One region of the Pseudoalteromonas sp. L21 genome, then DNA from elsewhere that is predicted to be linked to it. Evidence: predicted binding sites of a transcription regulator. Region 1 holds the regulator's gene; the other holds the start of a gene.
What was found. Region 1 encodes ArgR, which controls arginine synthesis, uptake and breakdown. Its sites were predicted from a motif close to ANTGAATANNTATTCANT; they were not measured.

Region 1 (7,888 bases):
TTCTGGTAGTAGATCAATCTTATTAAATACTAACCAGCGAGGTTTCTCAGCAAGCTTAGGGCTGTATTGGTGTAGCTCATTAATGATAGCAAAGGCATTATCGACAGGGTTCGAACCATCAATAGGCATCACATCAATAATATGTAAAAGTACGCGACAACGCTCTAGATGCTTTAAGAAACGAATGCCTAAACCTGCACCGTCTGATGCGCCTTCAATTAAGCCTGGGATATCAGCAATAACGAATGACTTATTAGCATCAGGACGAACCACGCCTAAGTTTGGTACCAATGTAGTAAACGGATAATCAGCCACTTTCGGTTTAGCTGCAGATACGCTGCGAATGAACGTTGACTTGCCTGCATTTGGTAAACCCAGTAAACCGACATCTGCAAGTAACATTAGCTCTAAACGTAAACTACGAACCTCACCAGGTGTGCCCAATGTTTTCTGACGAGGAGCACGGTTTGTGCTCGATTTAAAGCGTGCATTCCCTAAGCCATGGAAACCACCTTTAGCAACAACCGTTCTTTGACCGTGTTGAGTAAGGTCACCTAGTGACTCTTCAGTATCAACATCCGTAATACGTGTGCCAACCGGCACCTTTAACACAAGGTCTGCACCTTTTTTACCCGTCATATTACGGCTTTGACCATTTGTGCCACGCTCTGCTTTATGAAAACGCTCAAATTGATAATCAATAAGTGTGTTTAAGTTTTCATCAGCTTGTAAATAGACACTGCCACCATCGCCGCCATCACCGCCGTCAGGACCGCCATCCGGCACATATTTTTCACGTCGGAAAGATACGACACCGCTGCCGCCATCACCCGCGTCACAACGAATTTCTACTTCATCTACAAACTTCATGATTACTCACTTTAAGATTGGCTTATTAATAACTCTATTATACACCTAATTATATAGCTAAGCATCTTCGTACAGTGCCGAAGATGCTTAGCTATATAATCGAGTGCCTTAAAACAAAAAACCCCGCAAAGGCGGGGTTTTTCAAATATCGAGATGATTACTCAGCTACGATATTTACGTATTTACGGTTTAAAGGACCTTTCTGTTCGAATTGAACTTTACCATCTGCTTTTGCGAAGATAGTGTGGTCTTTACCGATACCTACGTTAGCGCCAGCGTGGAAACGAGTACCACGTTGACGAACAATGATGCTGCCCGCTAGAACTGATTCGCCACCAAAACGCTTAACACCTAGACGTTTGCTTTCTGAATCGCGACCGTTACGAGTACTACCAGCTGCTTTTTTATGTGCCATTTCTCAGTACCTCTAAATTAAGCGCTAATGCCAGTGATTTTAACTTCAGTGAACCATTGACGATGGCCCATTTGCTTACGAGAATGCTTACGACGTCTAAATTTAACAATCTTCACTTTCTCACCGCGACCGTGTGAAACAACCTCAGCTGTCACTTTACCACCGTTTACGAACGGTACACCGATCTCGATTTTCTCACCATCAGCAACTAAAAGTACTGAATCAAATTCAACTGCTGCACCAGTTTCAACGTCTAATTTCTCAAGACGAATTGTTTGACCTTCAGTCACACGGTGCTGTTTACCACCACTTTGGAAAACCGCGTACATAATTAACTCCGTCTGTGCGCCCTCAAATCGACGCAACTAAAATATTCTTCAATAGGGCGCGAAGTTTACGCTAATGCGCAAAAACTAGCAAGCCTCTTTTTCGATAAAATGAATAAAAAATAGCTGCATTGAGAGCAATTCAATATTTTCCCTTATTTTATCCTAAAAACGCCTCTTGCCAAGCGCTTTTTACGATCTTGTGACAATTAAATTTCAGTCACAAAACCGAGTCACCGAGGTAGTAATACCGATTACTTATTAAACAAGGTGATAAACTTAACTCGACAAATTTAGCTCTAAATAAAAAACTTTAAGGTGTTTTTTTGGTGAATCGTCACAAAATATCGAGCAAGTGCGATTTTTGATGTACAATCAGCCCCGTATACCCATAAAAATCGGCTCGGAGATCAATGGATATAAAAGCTATCCAGACGTTAATCGAAAGTGAAATGAATGACGTCAATCAACTTATACACGCCCAAATGCGCTCAGATGTCGCATTGGTAAACCAACTTGGCTTATATATAGTAAACAGCGGCGGCAAACGTGTACGCCCTATGTTAGCTATTTTAGCGGCAAAAGCATTAGGCTATGAAGGTAAAGATCACATTACGCTTGCCACCATCATAGAGTTTATTCATACCGCAACCTTACTACATGATGATGTAGTAGATGAGTCTAACCTACGCCGAGGAACACCCACGGCTAATGCCGAGTTTGGTAATGCAGCGAGCGTATTAGTAGGCGACTTTATCTATACTCGTTCATTCCAGTTAATGGTTGGGCTAGGTAAAATGCCTATTATGCAAACACTTGCAGATGCAACGAATGTCATCGCAGAAGGCGAAGTACTACAATTAATGAACTGTAATGACCCTGACACCACAGAACAAAGCTATATGCAGGTTATTTATAGTAAAACTGCCAAATTATTTGAGGCAGCGACCGGTTTAGCAGCCATTATCACTGAGCAAGATCAACAAACCCTTGATGCCTTAAACTTATACGGCATGCATTTAGGCACCGCCTTCCAGCTTGTTGATGATGTGCTTGATTACAATGCTGATGCCACGCAACTTGGTAAGAATATTGGTGATGATTTAGCTGAAGGTAAACCTACCCTACCGCTAATCTACGCAATGCAAAAAGGCACACCAGAGCAAGTTAAGCTAGTACGCGAAGCCATTGAGCTGGGTAATGGTATGGATCACTTAGAGAGCATTCTAACGGCATTAGCTGATACTAAAGCTCTTGAGTTTGCGATGCAAAAAGCAGAACAAGAAGCCGACAAAGCGATTGCTTGTATTGCTTTTTTACCAGATACACCGTACAAGCAAGCACTTGAGAGTTTAGCCCGCATCGCCGTTGCGCGGGATCATTAAACCCAATTTATTCGAGCCACAAAAAAGCCTGCAATTGCAGGCTTTTTTATTATTAGGGTCATCCTCTAGAGAATACCCCCATTTTCATCTGGGTATTAGCCGTTGATGAAATCAACACCTTCTTGGATGTCTTTGTTAAGTGTCGCTAACATATCGTTCTTAGCTTGCTCTTCAAAAGCACTTAATTCACCGTAAGAAAGGATTTCTTCAACACCGTTTTTACCTAAACGTACTGGGTGTGCGAAGTAGGCTGCGTCACCGTTCTCAACTGCAACGTATGCGTAATCAACAACGTCTTCACCTTGTAAGCCTTTAACTAAAGACATACAAAAACGCGCTGCGGCTGCACCCATTGAAAGCGTCGCTGAACCGCCACCCGCTTTAGCGTTAACAACTTCAGTACCTGCATTTTGGATACGTGGTGTTAATGCTGCAACTTCTTCGTCAGTGAAAGTAACACCTTCAACTTGAGAAAGAAGAGGAAGAATAGTCGTACCTGAGTGACCACCGATCACTGGAACTTTAACGTCTGTAGCGCTTAAACCTTTAAGTTCAGCAACAAATGCTTCTGAACGGATCACGTCAAGTGTTGTGATACCGAATACACGATTCGCATCGTAAGTGCCCGCTTTTTTGAATACTTCAGCAACGATTGGCACAGTGCCGTTAACTGGGTTAGTGATGATACCTACTAACGCTTTAGGGCAGTTTCTTACGATGCCTTCAGCTAATGTTTTGATGATACCTGCGTTTACGTTGAAAAGGTCCGCACGGTCCATACCCGGCTTACGTGGCATACCCGCTGGGATAAGAACGATATCACAACCAGCTAATGCTGCATCTAGGTCGTCAGCACCAAAGCCTTCAACTTTAACGTCTGTTGGGATGTGAGAAAGATCAACCGCTACACCAGGAACAACAGGGGCAACATCGTATAACGATAATTCAGAACCTGCAGGTAAACTTGTTTTTAATAATAAAGACAATGCTTGGCCGATACCGCCAGCTGCGCCTAAAACAGCAACTTTCATTGGAATTCTCCGTAATTTGAGGTAGGAAATACTTGTGGCCCTAAAGATAATGAAATTAGCGACTAAAAACAAATTTATCCTGCTTATTTCGCATATAATTTCGACCATAGTTGTAAACTATGTTGTAAAGTGCCTTCATTTAGCCGACAAATTCAAACAAATACTGCATAAGTATGCATAATTGTGTAGAATTACTTCACATTTTATGAATAAAGATACGACAGCATGCAACCTCAAGATAAACAAGAAGCACTAATCAAAGCGTTTAAATCGTTATTAAAAGAAGAAAACTTCGGCTCACAAGGTGAAATTGTAGATGCATTAAAAGAGCAAGGCTTTGATAACATCAGCCAGAGTAAAGTCTCGCGCATGTTGAGTAAATTTGGTGCGGTACGTACTCGTAACGCGAAACAAGAAATGGTGTATTGCTTACCGGCCGAAATGGGCGTACCAACGGCGAAAAGCCCGTTGCGTCAGCTTGTTATCGACATTATGCATAACGAAATGATGATCATTATTCGCACCAGTCCAGGGGCTGCGCAGCTTATTGCACGTTTACTTGATTCATTAGGTAAAGCAGACGGTGTGCTAGGAACCATTGCAGGTGACGATACTATTTTTATCGCCCCTGCAAAAGTGTCTGAAATTGATGTTACGCTTGAGCGTGTTCGCACCTTATTCGATACTGTTTAAAGTTGCTTTAGAAAATTCACTGACGGGGCGAAAAATGCCGAACCCATATCAGCTTGTGTAAAATCAAGCCAATGATCATAATGCTCGCCCTGCCCTAAACGACTTTTCAGTACGTGTTCAAATGAGTCACCTTGTGCGGCACACGACACCATGAGTATGCCCTGTTTGTGAACGTCGCCAAATGGCATACTCTGATTGAGTAATAGCGGCAGACCATGCTCATCTTTGAGCTCTGATCTCACTGCATGGCTCGTTTCAATTGCCGGCACAACTAAGGTATTATCAAGGCGAGTACGCCCCATTATTTGCTCTTGCTCTGATAAAGACAAGTACTGCCACACCGTTAGATCGTGGACAAACCGCTGCACATGAATATAACTACCTTGATCTTCAAAATGCCCTGGTTTATTGACTAGTGCCGTACTGCGTTTTTGTCTACCGTGAGGTGTGTCGCCGGCGTAGATAAAACCATTAAAATCTCGCCCATCTAAAAAGCGAAAGTTACGAACTTGCTCCACTAGCTCAACATCCGGTGTAAACAATTTTAAAATTTGCAGGGCAAATAAATGATTGACGTCTTCACGGTCAGAGCGAATTTGCACAAATAAATCGAACGGTTGTGCGCTTACAACATGTTCACTGTGTGTGACATTTGGAAAGCTTTGTAATTGACTTGGAATAAACTCAGGCAATATATGCGGCCAATATTGCGCCCCAACAGCAACAACACAAGACAGCATAGCCTCAGAGAACTGATCAGAAAATTCGTCTTGTATTACATTTACACGCTTTAGCTTTTTTCGTAATGACTCATCGTGGCCATCATAGACGTTAAAAAACAGGTGCAAACCATGTAAGTTTGCTTCAGCACAAATCCCAGATTGCGCTTGCGCCATAGTGAATCCTTAGCTATTCATTATCAGGCACACAATCAACAATTTAGGATTTCACATCATGTTTAATCTCGAAAAAAATTGACCGTGTGCGGCATTATTTTTATTTTTACTGGCTGTTCGACCGAGAAAACGTGGTCTTGCTCTGCGGCCACTTCGAGCTCCTGCCCTGCAATATTAATACGGTACACATAACGCGTGCCGATAAAACGTCTTTGCAAAATAGTTAAGCCTTGAGCATCGCCATTTTCTGCTTTACACAACTGGATATGATGAGGGCGCACATAAATTTGACCTTGTACGCAATCATGGTTACCTGCATTGGTTGACGATACAACCCCGAACACCGTCTCATATTCAGTTGCGGTTAATGCTTTTGCCGTTAAGTATATGCCCGTACCAAGAAACTCTGCAACCACCTTTGAGTTAGGTTGGCTAAATAACTGCTCAGCAGAGCCTTGTTGGGCTATTTTTCCACCATGCATAACAGCAAGTGTATCAGCAAAGGCAAACGCCTCTTCTTTTGAATGGGTAACAAATACCGCAGAAACTTTTTGCGCTTTGATAATCCGACGAATATCGGCAATTAGCTCAAACCTTACTTGGGTATCAATATTTGAAAATGGCTCATCAAGAAGTAACAAACTTGGTTTATAAGCAAGTGCACGGGCAATCGCGACTCGTTGCTGTTGGCCACCTGAGAGCTGGTGAGGATATCGCTTGGCACAACCATCAAGCTTAACTAAAGTGAGCATCTCGTTCACTCGCTCACGTTTTTGCTCTTTACTCATCGTGTTGAGACCAAACGCAATATTGTCACTCACTGTAAGATGAGGAAATAACGCATAATCTTGAAACATCATGCCGATATTGCGCTTTTGGGGTGCAACAAAAACCCCATTATCGTTCACAATATTAGAATCGATACTCATGTAGCCTTGCTCAGGCTGCAAAATTCCCGCGATTGCTTTTAGGGTTGTGGTTTTGCCACAGCCACTGGCCCCTAATAAACACACTATTTCGTCTTGCTTCACATTGAGGCTTAACCCACTCAAAACCTTAGTGCCATTGTACTGATAAGCTAAGTCTTTAATTACTAAATGGCTCATGAGTGATGTTGCTCCATCGAACGATTAACGAAATACAAAGGAATAAGCCCCACTAAAACAATCAATAACGCTGAAATTGAGGCAAGCTCCAACTGCTCATCACTAACATACTGAAACACATGGGTTGCCAGTGTTTCAAAGTTAAATGGCCTTAATAATAATGCGGCGGGCAGCTCTTTCATGCATTCAATAAAGACTAACAAACCTGCGGTAAGAATGCCGCGTTTTAACAAGGGTAAATGAACTTTACGCAAAGTTTGCAATGGCCCCTTCCCCATTGATTGGCTTGCCATATCTAACGACGGGCTTATACGTAAGAAGCTGCTTTCAAGTGCCCCATGCGCAATCGCATAAAACCGCACAACATAAGCAAATATCATCGCAAATAAAGTGCCACTCAAAAGTAACCCAGGCGATAAGCCAAAAGGCTCAAGCCAGTTATTTAATGCATCATCTAATTGAGTTAGAGGCAACAATACCGCGATGGCTAGCACGGTTCCAGGCAGAGCATAGCCAGTACTTGCTAAACGGCCTGGGATCAAAGGGTAAGCGTGTTTAGCAATCCGCTGATAAAACAAGACCAGTAAGCTCAGTAAAATGGTTACTAGGCTCACCACAATCGCTACTTTAAAACTTTGCCAAGCGTAACTAAAAAATGCTCCATTCCATGCTTCATCGGCATACACAACGGCGTATTTAACTAACACTCCAACCGGCAAGATAAAAGCCAGTACCAGTACGACTGTGCAAGCTAAGCTTGCAGCCCATGCAGCACCGCCTTTTAAGCGATAAAGTGTTGCGCTATTAACACTAGATTGGCGCTCATACACGGCTTGATTGCGACGGCTAAAGCGCTCAACCATGATAGTTAAAAATAAAATGAGCAGCATAATACCCGAAATTTTCGCTGCAGCGGTTAAAGAGTAATAACCAAGCCACGTATCGTAAACAGCGGTCGTGAGTGTGCTCACGGCAAAGTAGTTAACTGTAGCAAAGTCGGCCATCGCTTCCATACTGATCAAGGTAATACCCGCGACAATCGCACCGCGTCCAAGCGGTAAGCTCACCCTTAAAAAGCTTTGTATTGGCGAAAGTCCCATAAGCTGACTTGCTTGTACTAATTTAAACGACTGCTCTCGAAGTGCCGTTTTGAAAATCAGAAATAA
Region 2 (7,888 bases), on a different contig from region 1:
CACCTAGTACGTAACAGGCATCAAGAATTTCTTGAGCTGAGAACTCACCAATGATGTCATCGATATCAATATCATAGTAATCCAGTGTAATTGTGAAGTTTTCAACAGCACTGAATTCAGGTGTCCAAACAATACCCGCAGTGAATGTTTCTGCTTCTTCAGCACCTGGTGGGTTAGCAGGATCACTACCACTAATGACTTGTACTTGGCCAGAGATTACATCTTGTACGTTACCAACTTGGGCGTCAGTCATACCTGTTGAGATACAAAGCTGTCTTAGCGAGGCATCAATGTTAGCGGCGTTAGCAACTGAACATGGATCTTGTAGCGCGTTGTCTAAGCCTGTTACAACAGGTGAAGCGATTTCACCAACGTTAGGTGCACGCGTTGCTTGTTGTTGCATAACACGGATAAGTACATCGCTAACTGGACGCCAGTTGAAGCCAAGTTTCCATGTTTCGTTGCTACCTACTGTATCGTAGTCAGCCCAGCGGAAACCAAACTCTACATCAAGAGTTTCAGCACCCGGTAGGCCGTCTAACACAGGTAAGTAACCTTCTAAGAAGAACTCATCAACTTTAAAGCCACCCGTGATAGGCAGTTGGTTACCACCTGCACCACCTTGACAACTAGCAGGGGCAAGTTTTAAACATTCATCAGGCTCAAATAAGCCTTTTTCGCGACGATTTTCATAACCAAAACTCATCGAAAGTGGCGCACCAGCACCTGGGATTTCGATAAACTCGATTGCACCATTAACGGTTGCGGTGAAAATTTCTTGGCTGTACTTTTGTTGTTGAAGGGCAATTGCTTGTGCATAGCCTGCCATTTCTTCAGTGATGGTACCAAAGCCACCAAATAGATTAATTGGCACACAGCTGGAATCACCATTTTTACAGGTTACACCATCCGTTGTGTCTAATGCGTTTTGAATATTGGTTAGGTTTGTATAACCACCACGTACAGTTGTTCGGTTAGATTCACCATACTGATAGCTAACATCATATTCCCAGTCATCTAGGAAGAAACCTGTTACACCAGTCACAATTTGGAACTGAGTACTGTCAAATCGTTCTGTACGAGCACCTAATTCTAATGTTCTACGACGTAATTGCACTTTTAGATAGTCTTCACTATCTACAATGCCGTTACCGTTAACATCTTGCCAGTTACTATCATTTAAGCTACCAGCAGCCAATGCTGCGGAAGCTCCATCGATCATAAATTGCCTCGCTTGATCGCCAATTAACGGGTTTGCTAAAGGTAAATTAAAGCTTGAGCCAAATGTACCTGATGGTGCTACTTGTGTATCAACACTGGTATTGGTGTAGTTAAAGCTTGAGTATACTTTATGATCATCAGTTAAGTTATATTTAGCGATTGCGGTTGCTGAATAACGCTCTGAAGGTGTTTGATAAAAGTTATATGGATTGAAGTTAAATACACTACATGTATCTGGTTGCAATGTACCATCATTTCTAAACTGACCTGAGCCTGTTGTACCTGCGCCAACGATTGCAAATCGTGTAGGAAATGCAGTTGTTGAGCCACCACTTTCAACCGAGTTAGGGCCACTACAATCTGCTGGAGCTGGAACCGGTGGTTCACCGTTTAAGAATTGTTCATAGTTAGCACCGGTAGCCGTTTCAATACCAAGTAAACCTAAAGGACGGTCACCAAGTAGTATTTGGTCACGTTGACTCCAGCCAAGGGAGAGTACAACGTTACCTTTATCATCTTCTAGGTTAGAACCTATTGTTAAGGCTATACTGTTTTTGTCACCATCATTGTCACCGGTTTGAGAGTGTTTAAGATCTAAATCAACACCTTGAAAGTCTTCTTTTAATACAACATTCACTGCACCTGCAATCGCATCAGAACCATATACAGCTGACGCACCACCAGTGATAATATCAATTCGTTCAATCAGTGCTGTTGGAATTGTCGAACTGTCAACTGAGCCATTGTAGTTGTATGGGATCATCCGACGTCCATTCATTAGAACAAGTGAACGTTGCGATCCTAAACCTCTTAAGTTAATGGTGGCTGCACCGCCAGAGCCATTATTTACGTTACTTCCATCACCAGGTATTGTTGAAGGTAAAGTTCTTAGTATTTGTTCTACTTCAGGCTCTTGTTGGTAACCTAATTCTTTTTCTCCGATTGAGACAATTGGACTTGCAGAAACAGCGCCCGGTTGTCTAATACGACTACCCGTAATTGAAATTACTTCGAGATCTTTTTTTGCGTCGCTTGTCTCTTCTGCTGCACTCATTGGTGCGTATATAAGAGCTGTAGAAACAACCCCTGTACTAATCGCCAGCTTTACAGCATTTGATAGTTTGTTTTTTAACATTGTTATCTCCCAATATTTAATTATAGTTGGCTAGAAAACAATGGATTACTACTCGATATCCATTCTTAGCATGTTTAGATTAGTACACAACCTAGGTAAATGTGTAGTTTTTGATAAGAAAATGTATAAATATTGAAATTTTATTGTTTTTGGTGAGAGAGTAGAATAAAAATCATAAAAAAAAGCGGCTCTTAGGCCGCTTTTCTGGTTGGTAATGTGTATAGAAGGATTAGCAGTTAGTTTCTTTTGCGTTTACGCCTTCTTTAACTTCTTCACAAGCATCTTCTACAGCATTCTGTGTATCAGTAATTGCTTCATCAATGCGCTCGCCTGCATCTTCAGCTGTGTTATCCTCACAACCCATGATGAAAAGACCTGAAAATAGGGCGATAGTAGCGGCTTTTAAAGTTGAACTTTTCATAATTAAATTCCTTATAATAGTGTAAATTAATCTATAAACGTTGTTCGGTTGTTATCTGGGGGTGTTGCCTCTAAGCGCACCTGATACCAGCGAAATAACAAGTAGAACAAGAAATATAAAAAAGATAATTTTAGCAATTCCTGCTGCGGCTCCTGCAATACCGCCAAAACCTAACACTGCAGCGATTAACGCGATTACTAAAAAAGTGATTGTCCAGCGTAACATAGTGATCTCCTTGGCTAATAATTTTTCGTTTCGGTTGGTATGATTAAAGCTAGTTCTATGCCACTATTAAATGTTAAGTAATTTCAACGGCTTACTGTTTTTTTTGATGTTGTAGAATTTTTTCTTTTGGTAACTTTTACGAATTAGCCTGTAACTTATTCATAGTGATTATTTTTCAACTTAAATGAGTAAAATAACACCCCTTATAAATCTTTCTTTGGTAAGACCAATTTATCTTGTCGGTGTTTTTATACACCCAAGAGCCTGTGTTAGCGTGGTTTTATTTAAAATCGACCATATCACCTTTATAACTTATGACTATATCGAGTATTTTTATCATCTATATTCGGCTGTTAATGTGCTCCCTTTATGGTTGTTAATTTTGTGTTTTACATGTTATTTTAAATTAAATTGGTTTTACCAATTTACAAGGTGCTATACAAATTGAATGTGTTTGTTATTATGTTGAATATTTATTTAACTATATTGATTTTTTATTTATAACAGTGCGAGGGGGCAGTATGGATATAGGTGGGTTACTCTCAACCGCGGCCAGCTTGATGATTACGGGCATGATCGGTGTATTTATATTTTTAACTATTTTGATTTCAGCCGTGACCTTAATGTCTAGGCTGATGAATCGTTTTGATGAACCTAACAGCAATGAGCCCGTGCGAGCTGCAAAAATACACTCACAGCAGGGGGTGCCGCAAGCACACATCGCAGCTATTAGCGCTGCAATCGCTCAATTCAGAAATAAACAAAAATAATGGGGCAGCTGAAAATGGCTAAATTAAAATTAACCGAACTAGTTTTACGTGATGCACATCAATCATTGTTAGCAACACGCATGCGCTTAGATGACATGTTACCTATGGCTGAGAAACTCGATAACGCGGGTTATTGGTCTATAGAGTCATGGGGGGGCGCAACGTTTGATTCTTGTATTCGCTATTTGGGCGAAGATCCTTGGCAGCGTATTCGTGAACTTAAAGCGGCGATGCCAAACACCAAGCAACAAATGCTGCTGCGTGGACAAAATTTATTAGGTTATCGCCACTACGCTGATGATGTAGTAGAAAAGTTTGTCGAGCGTGCACATAAAAATGGTGTTGATGTATTTCGTATTTTTGATGCAATGAATGATGTACGTAATCTTGAAACAGCCATAAAGGCTGCGGTTAGAGTGGGCGCACATGCGCAAGGAACGATCTCATATACGGTGAGCCCTGTGCATACTCTCGATATGTGGCTTAAGCTTGCTAAACAGCTTGAAGAGCTGGGTTGTCATTCTATTTGTATTAAAGATATGGCGGGATTATTAAAACCTTACGATTGTGAACAGCTGATCAAAGGTCTAAAAGAGACGGTGTCTATTCCTATCGCGATGCAATGTCATGCTACAACGGGTTTAAGTACAGCAACTTACCAAAAAGCGATTGATGCAGGCATTGATATGTTGGATACGGCTATCTCATCAATGAGTATGACCTATGGCCACAGTGCAACAGAAACAATAGTATCGATTGTTGAAGGAACCGAGCGAGATACTGGTCTTAACCTTAATCAGTTAGAAGAAATTGCCGCTTATTTTCGTGATGTGCGTAAAAAGTATGCCGCTTTCGAAGGCAGCCTAAAAGGGGTTGATGGCCGTATCTTATTAGCACAAGTACCAGGCGGCATGTTAACTAACATGGAAAACCAGCTGAAAGAACAAGGTGCTGCGGATAAACTCGATCAAGTGCTTTTAGAGATCCCGCGTGTACGTGAAGATTTAGGGTATATTCCACTGGTAACACCAACCTCACAAATAGTTGGTACGCAAGCCGTTCTAAATGTATTAACGGGTGAGCGTTATAAAACGATTACTAAAGAAACCGCAGGTGTACTTAAAGGTGAGTATGGTGCAACCCCAGCGCCGATGAATAAAGAACTTCAAGAGCGTGTTTTAGACGGAAGCGAAGCAATTACGTGTCGCCCTGCTGATAAACTTGAACCCGAACTCGAAAAACTTGAAGCTGAATTATTAAAAGAAGCTAAAGAGCAGGGTTTAGAGTTGGCTGATGACGTGATTGATGACGTGCTTACCTATGCTTTATTCCCACAAATAGGCTTGAAATTTCTTAAAAATCGTCATAATCCTGATGCCTTCGAACCTGTGCCGACTGGTGAAAAAGCTAAATCTGAACAATCAACAACACCTTCTTCAAATGGTGAGGTTCAAGCTGAGCAATACAGTGTGAAAGTAGATGGTAAAGTTTACGATGTTGTTGTTGCAAAAGGTGGCGAGCTTAAAGAAGTTGCACTTAAAGACAGTGAGTTAATACCACAATCTGCATCAGCGTCAGCTGGCGAAACACTCAATGCGCCACTGGCAGGTAATATTTTTAAAATCAAAGTAAAACCTGGGCAAACTGTAAATCAAGGTGATGTCGTTATCATTATGGAAGCAATGAAAATGGAAACCGAAGTACGTGCCGCTCATGACGGCACTGTGGCTGATATTTTAGTTGCGGAAGGTGACTCAGTTGCTACCGGCGACGCCATGATTGCACTTGCTTAGGAGGCTAGGGATGGATGGATTATTAAACCTCTGGCATGCAACGGGGATTGCAAACTTTACTTTCCCTGCACTGATCATGATTGCAGTTGGCTGCTTGCTACTGTATTTAGCGATTGCTCGTAGTTTTGAGCCATTGCTTTTACTGCCTATTGGCTTCGGCGCTATTTTAACAAACATTCCAGTGGCTGGTTTATCAGACCCCGGTGGCTTATTGTACTATGTGTATCACATAGGTATTGATTCTGGCGTGTTCCCATTGCTGATTTTTATGGGGGTGGGTGCACTAACGGATTTTAGCGCGCTTATTGCAAATCCACGTATGTTGTTACTGGGAGCAGCGGCACAATTTGGTATTTTTGCGACGTTATTTGGCGCCATTTTACTAAACTTTATTCCAGGCTTTGAATTTTCACTGCAAGATGCATCGGCGATTGCCATTATTGGTGGTGCTGATGGACCAACCGCTATTTTCTTAGCCTCGAAACTTGCGCCTGATTTACTGGGAGCAATCGCTGTTGCCGCGTATTCATATATGGCATTGGTGCCTATTATCCAACCGCCAATTATGCGCGCGTTAACAACAAAAGAAGAGCGTGAAATTCAAATGCCGCAGCTACGTGCAGTATCAAAAAAAGAAAAAATCATTTTTCCATTGATGGTACTCAGTCTGACGATTTTATTTTTACCTGCAGCGACGCCACTTGTTGGTATGTTTTGTTTAGGTAATTTAATGCGTGAATCAGGTGTAGTTGATCGTTTAAGTAATAGTGCACAAAACGAGATCATTAATATCACTACGATTTTCTTAGGTCTTGCTGTTGGTTCTAAACTTGCTGCAGATAAGTTCTTAACTGTAGAAACTATTGGTATCTTGGTATTAGGTGCTTTGGCCTTTGCTATTGGTACAGCATCAGGCGTGTTTATGGCAAAAGGTCTGAATAAGTTTTCTAAATCGCCGATTAACCCTCTGGTGGGGGCTGCGGGTGTATCCGCAGTGCCAATGGCTGCGCGGGTGGTAAATAAGGTAGGTCTTGAAAGCAATCCACATAACTTCTTGTTAATGCATGCAATGGGTCCGAATGTAGCGGGTGTATTAGGAAGTGCCGTAGCTGCAGGTATTTTGTTAGCGATTGTTGGCTAAGTCGTTTACTTCCAACCGACTGGCGCAGTATTTTACTGCGCTTTTTTTTGTCTATAGACTAGAGCCTGAACTGATCTATTGTGTAAGGAAGCCACAATGAATGTATTTGTTATTTTATTATGCCTGTTTATCGCACTGGCTATTCTTATACCACTACTTGAAAAGTATCATTCAAAAATGGGACTAGATGGTGCAACCAAATATGCTAAGTATATATGGCCGTTAGTGATGATCTCGATGGTGATCCAGTTGATTTACTTGTTACTGAGGTAACAATAAGGAGCTCGCCAAAATAAGTTGGCGAGCTTTTTGTTTTAGTGCGTTGCTAAAGGATAGTCGGTATAGCCTTTTGCACCGCCACCAAACAAGGTATCAGGATCGTGCTGTGCAAGTGCAATCCCTTTTTCAATACGCTCAGGCAGATCTGGGTTTGCAACAAACGGACGACCAAAGCCAATTAAATCAGCCCAGCCTTCATTTAATGCTTGTTCTGCTTTATGGCCAGTGTACTTGCCTGCATAAATCATTAACCCAGAAAAGTTTTCACGTAGCGCTTGTTTAAAATTTTGCTCCATTAATGGCGCATCGTCCCAGTCAGCTTCGGCAATATGCAGGTAAGCAACGTTTAGAGCATTAAGTACCTTCGCTGCACCAATATAGGTTTCAAACGGGTTATCATCAACCGTACCATTGAGTGTAGTGAGCGGAGCTAGGCGAACGCCTACACGGTTAGCGCCAATTTCATCACACACCGCTTTTGTCACTTGTTGTAAAAAACGTAAGCGGTTCTCTAAACTGCCGCCGTATTCATCAGTGCGTTGGTTTGACTCTGAATCAATAAATTGATTAATTAAGTAACCATTAGCAGCATGAATTTCAATACCATCAAACCCTGCATCAACTGCATTACGGGCAGCTTGACGGTATTCGTTTATAACGCGTTTGATGTCATCAAGGCTCATTGCGCGGGGCAGGGCAGTGGCAACAAAATCGGGTTTATCATCTTCATCAATAAATACTTTAACGCCCTTGGCTGCAATAGCTGAGGGCGCAATTGGTTGCTTGCCACCTGTGTTACTAGGGTGAGACACTCTGCCAACATGCCAAAGCTGAGCGAACATGATGCCGCCTGCTTGATGAACTTTGTCGGTTACTTTCTTCCAGCCAGCGATTTGCTCGGGA

Region 2: the regulator ArgR is predicted to act here: its motif matches at 3,467-3,484, upstream of L3V41_RS02840 (OadG family transporter subunit).

Annotation. Positions count from the first base shown of each region.
Region 1 covers NZ_JAKKCV010000006.1:186,026-193,913, forward strand. Annotated here, with positions in the region: gene cgtA (Obg family GTPase CgtA) at 1-870, opposite strand, end outside; gene rpmA (50S ribosomal protein L27) at 1,028-1,285, opposite strand; gene rplU (50S ribosomal protein L21) at 1,303-1,614, opposite strand; gene ispB (octaprenyl diphosphate synthase) at 2,025-2,996, shown strand; gene mdh (malate dehydrogenase) at 3,092-4,027, opposite strand; gene argR (transcriptional regulator ArgR) at 4,253-4,720, shown strand; gene L3V41_RS17275 (Dyp-type peroxidase) at 4,717-5,616, opposite strand; gene L3V41_RS17280 (ABC transporter ATP-binding protein) at 5,679-6,722, opposite strand; gene L3V41_RS17285 (iron ABC transporter permease) at 6,719-7,888, opposite strand, start outside.
Region 2 covers NZ_JAKKCV010000001.1:610,725-618,612, reverse strand. Annotated here, with positions in the region: gene L3V41_RS02855 (TonB-dependent receptor) at 1-2,356, opposite strand, end outside; gene L3V41_RS02850 (hypothetical protein) at 2,586-2,777, opposite strand; gene L3V41_RS02845 (DUF1328 family protein) at 2,829-3,002, opposite strand; gene L3V41_RS02840 (OadG family transporter subunit) at 3,524-3,772, shown strand; gene oadA (sodium-extruding oxaloacetate decarboxylase subunit alpha) at 3,787-5,565, shown strand; gene L3V41_RS02830 (sodium ion-translocating decarboxylase subunit beta) at 5,576-6,706, shown strand; gene L3V41_RS02825 (hypothetical protein) at 6,803-6,979, shown strand; gene L3V41_RS02820 (alkene reductase) at 7,021-7,888, opposite strand, start outside.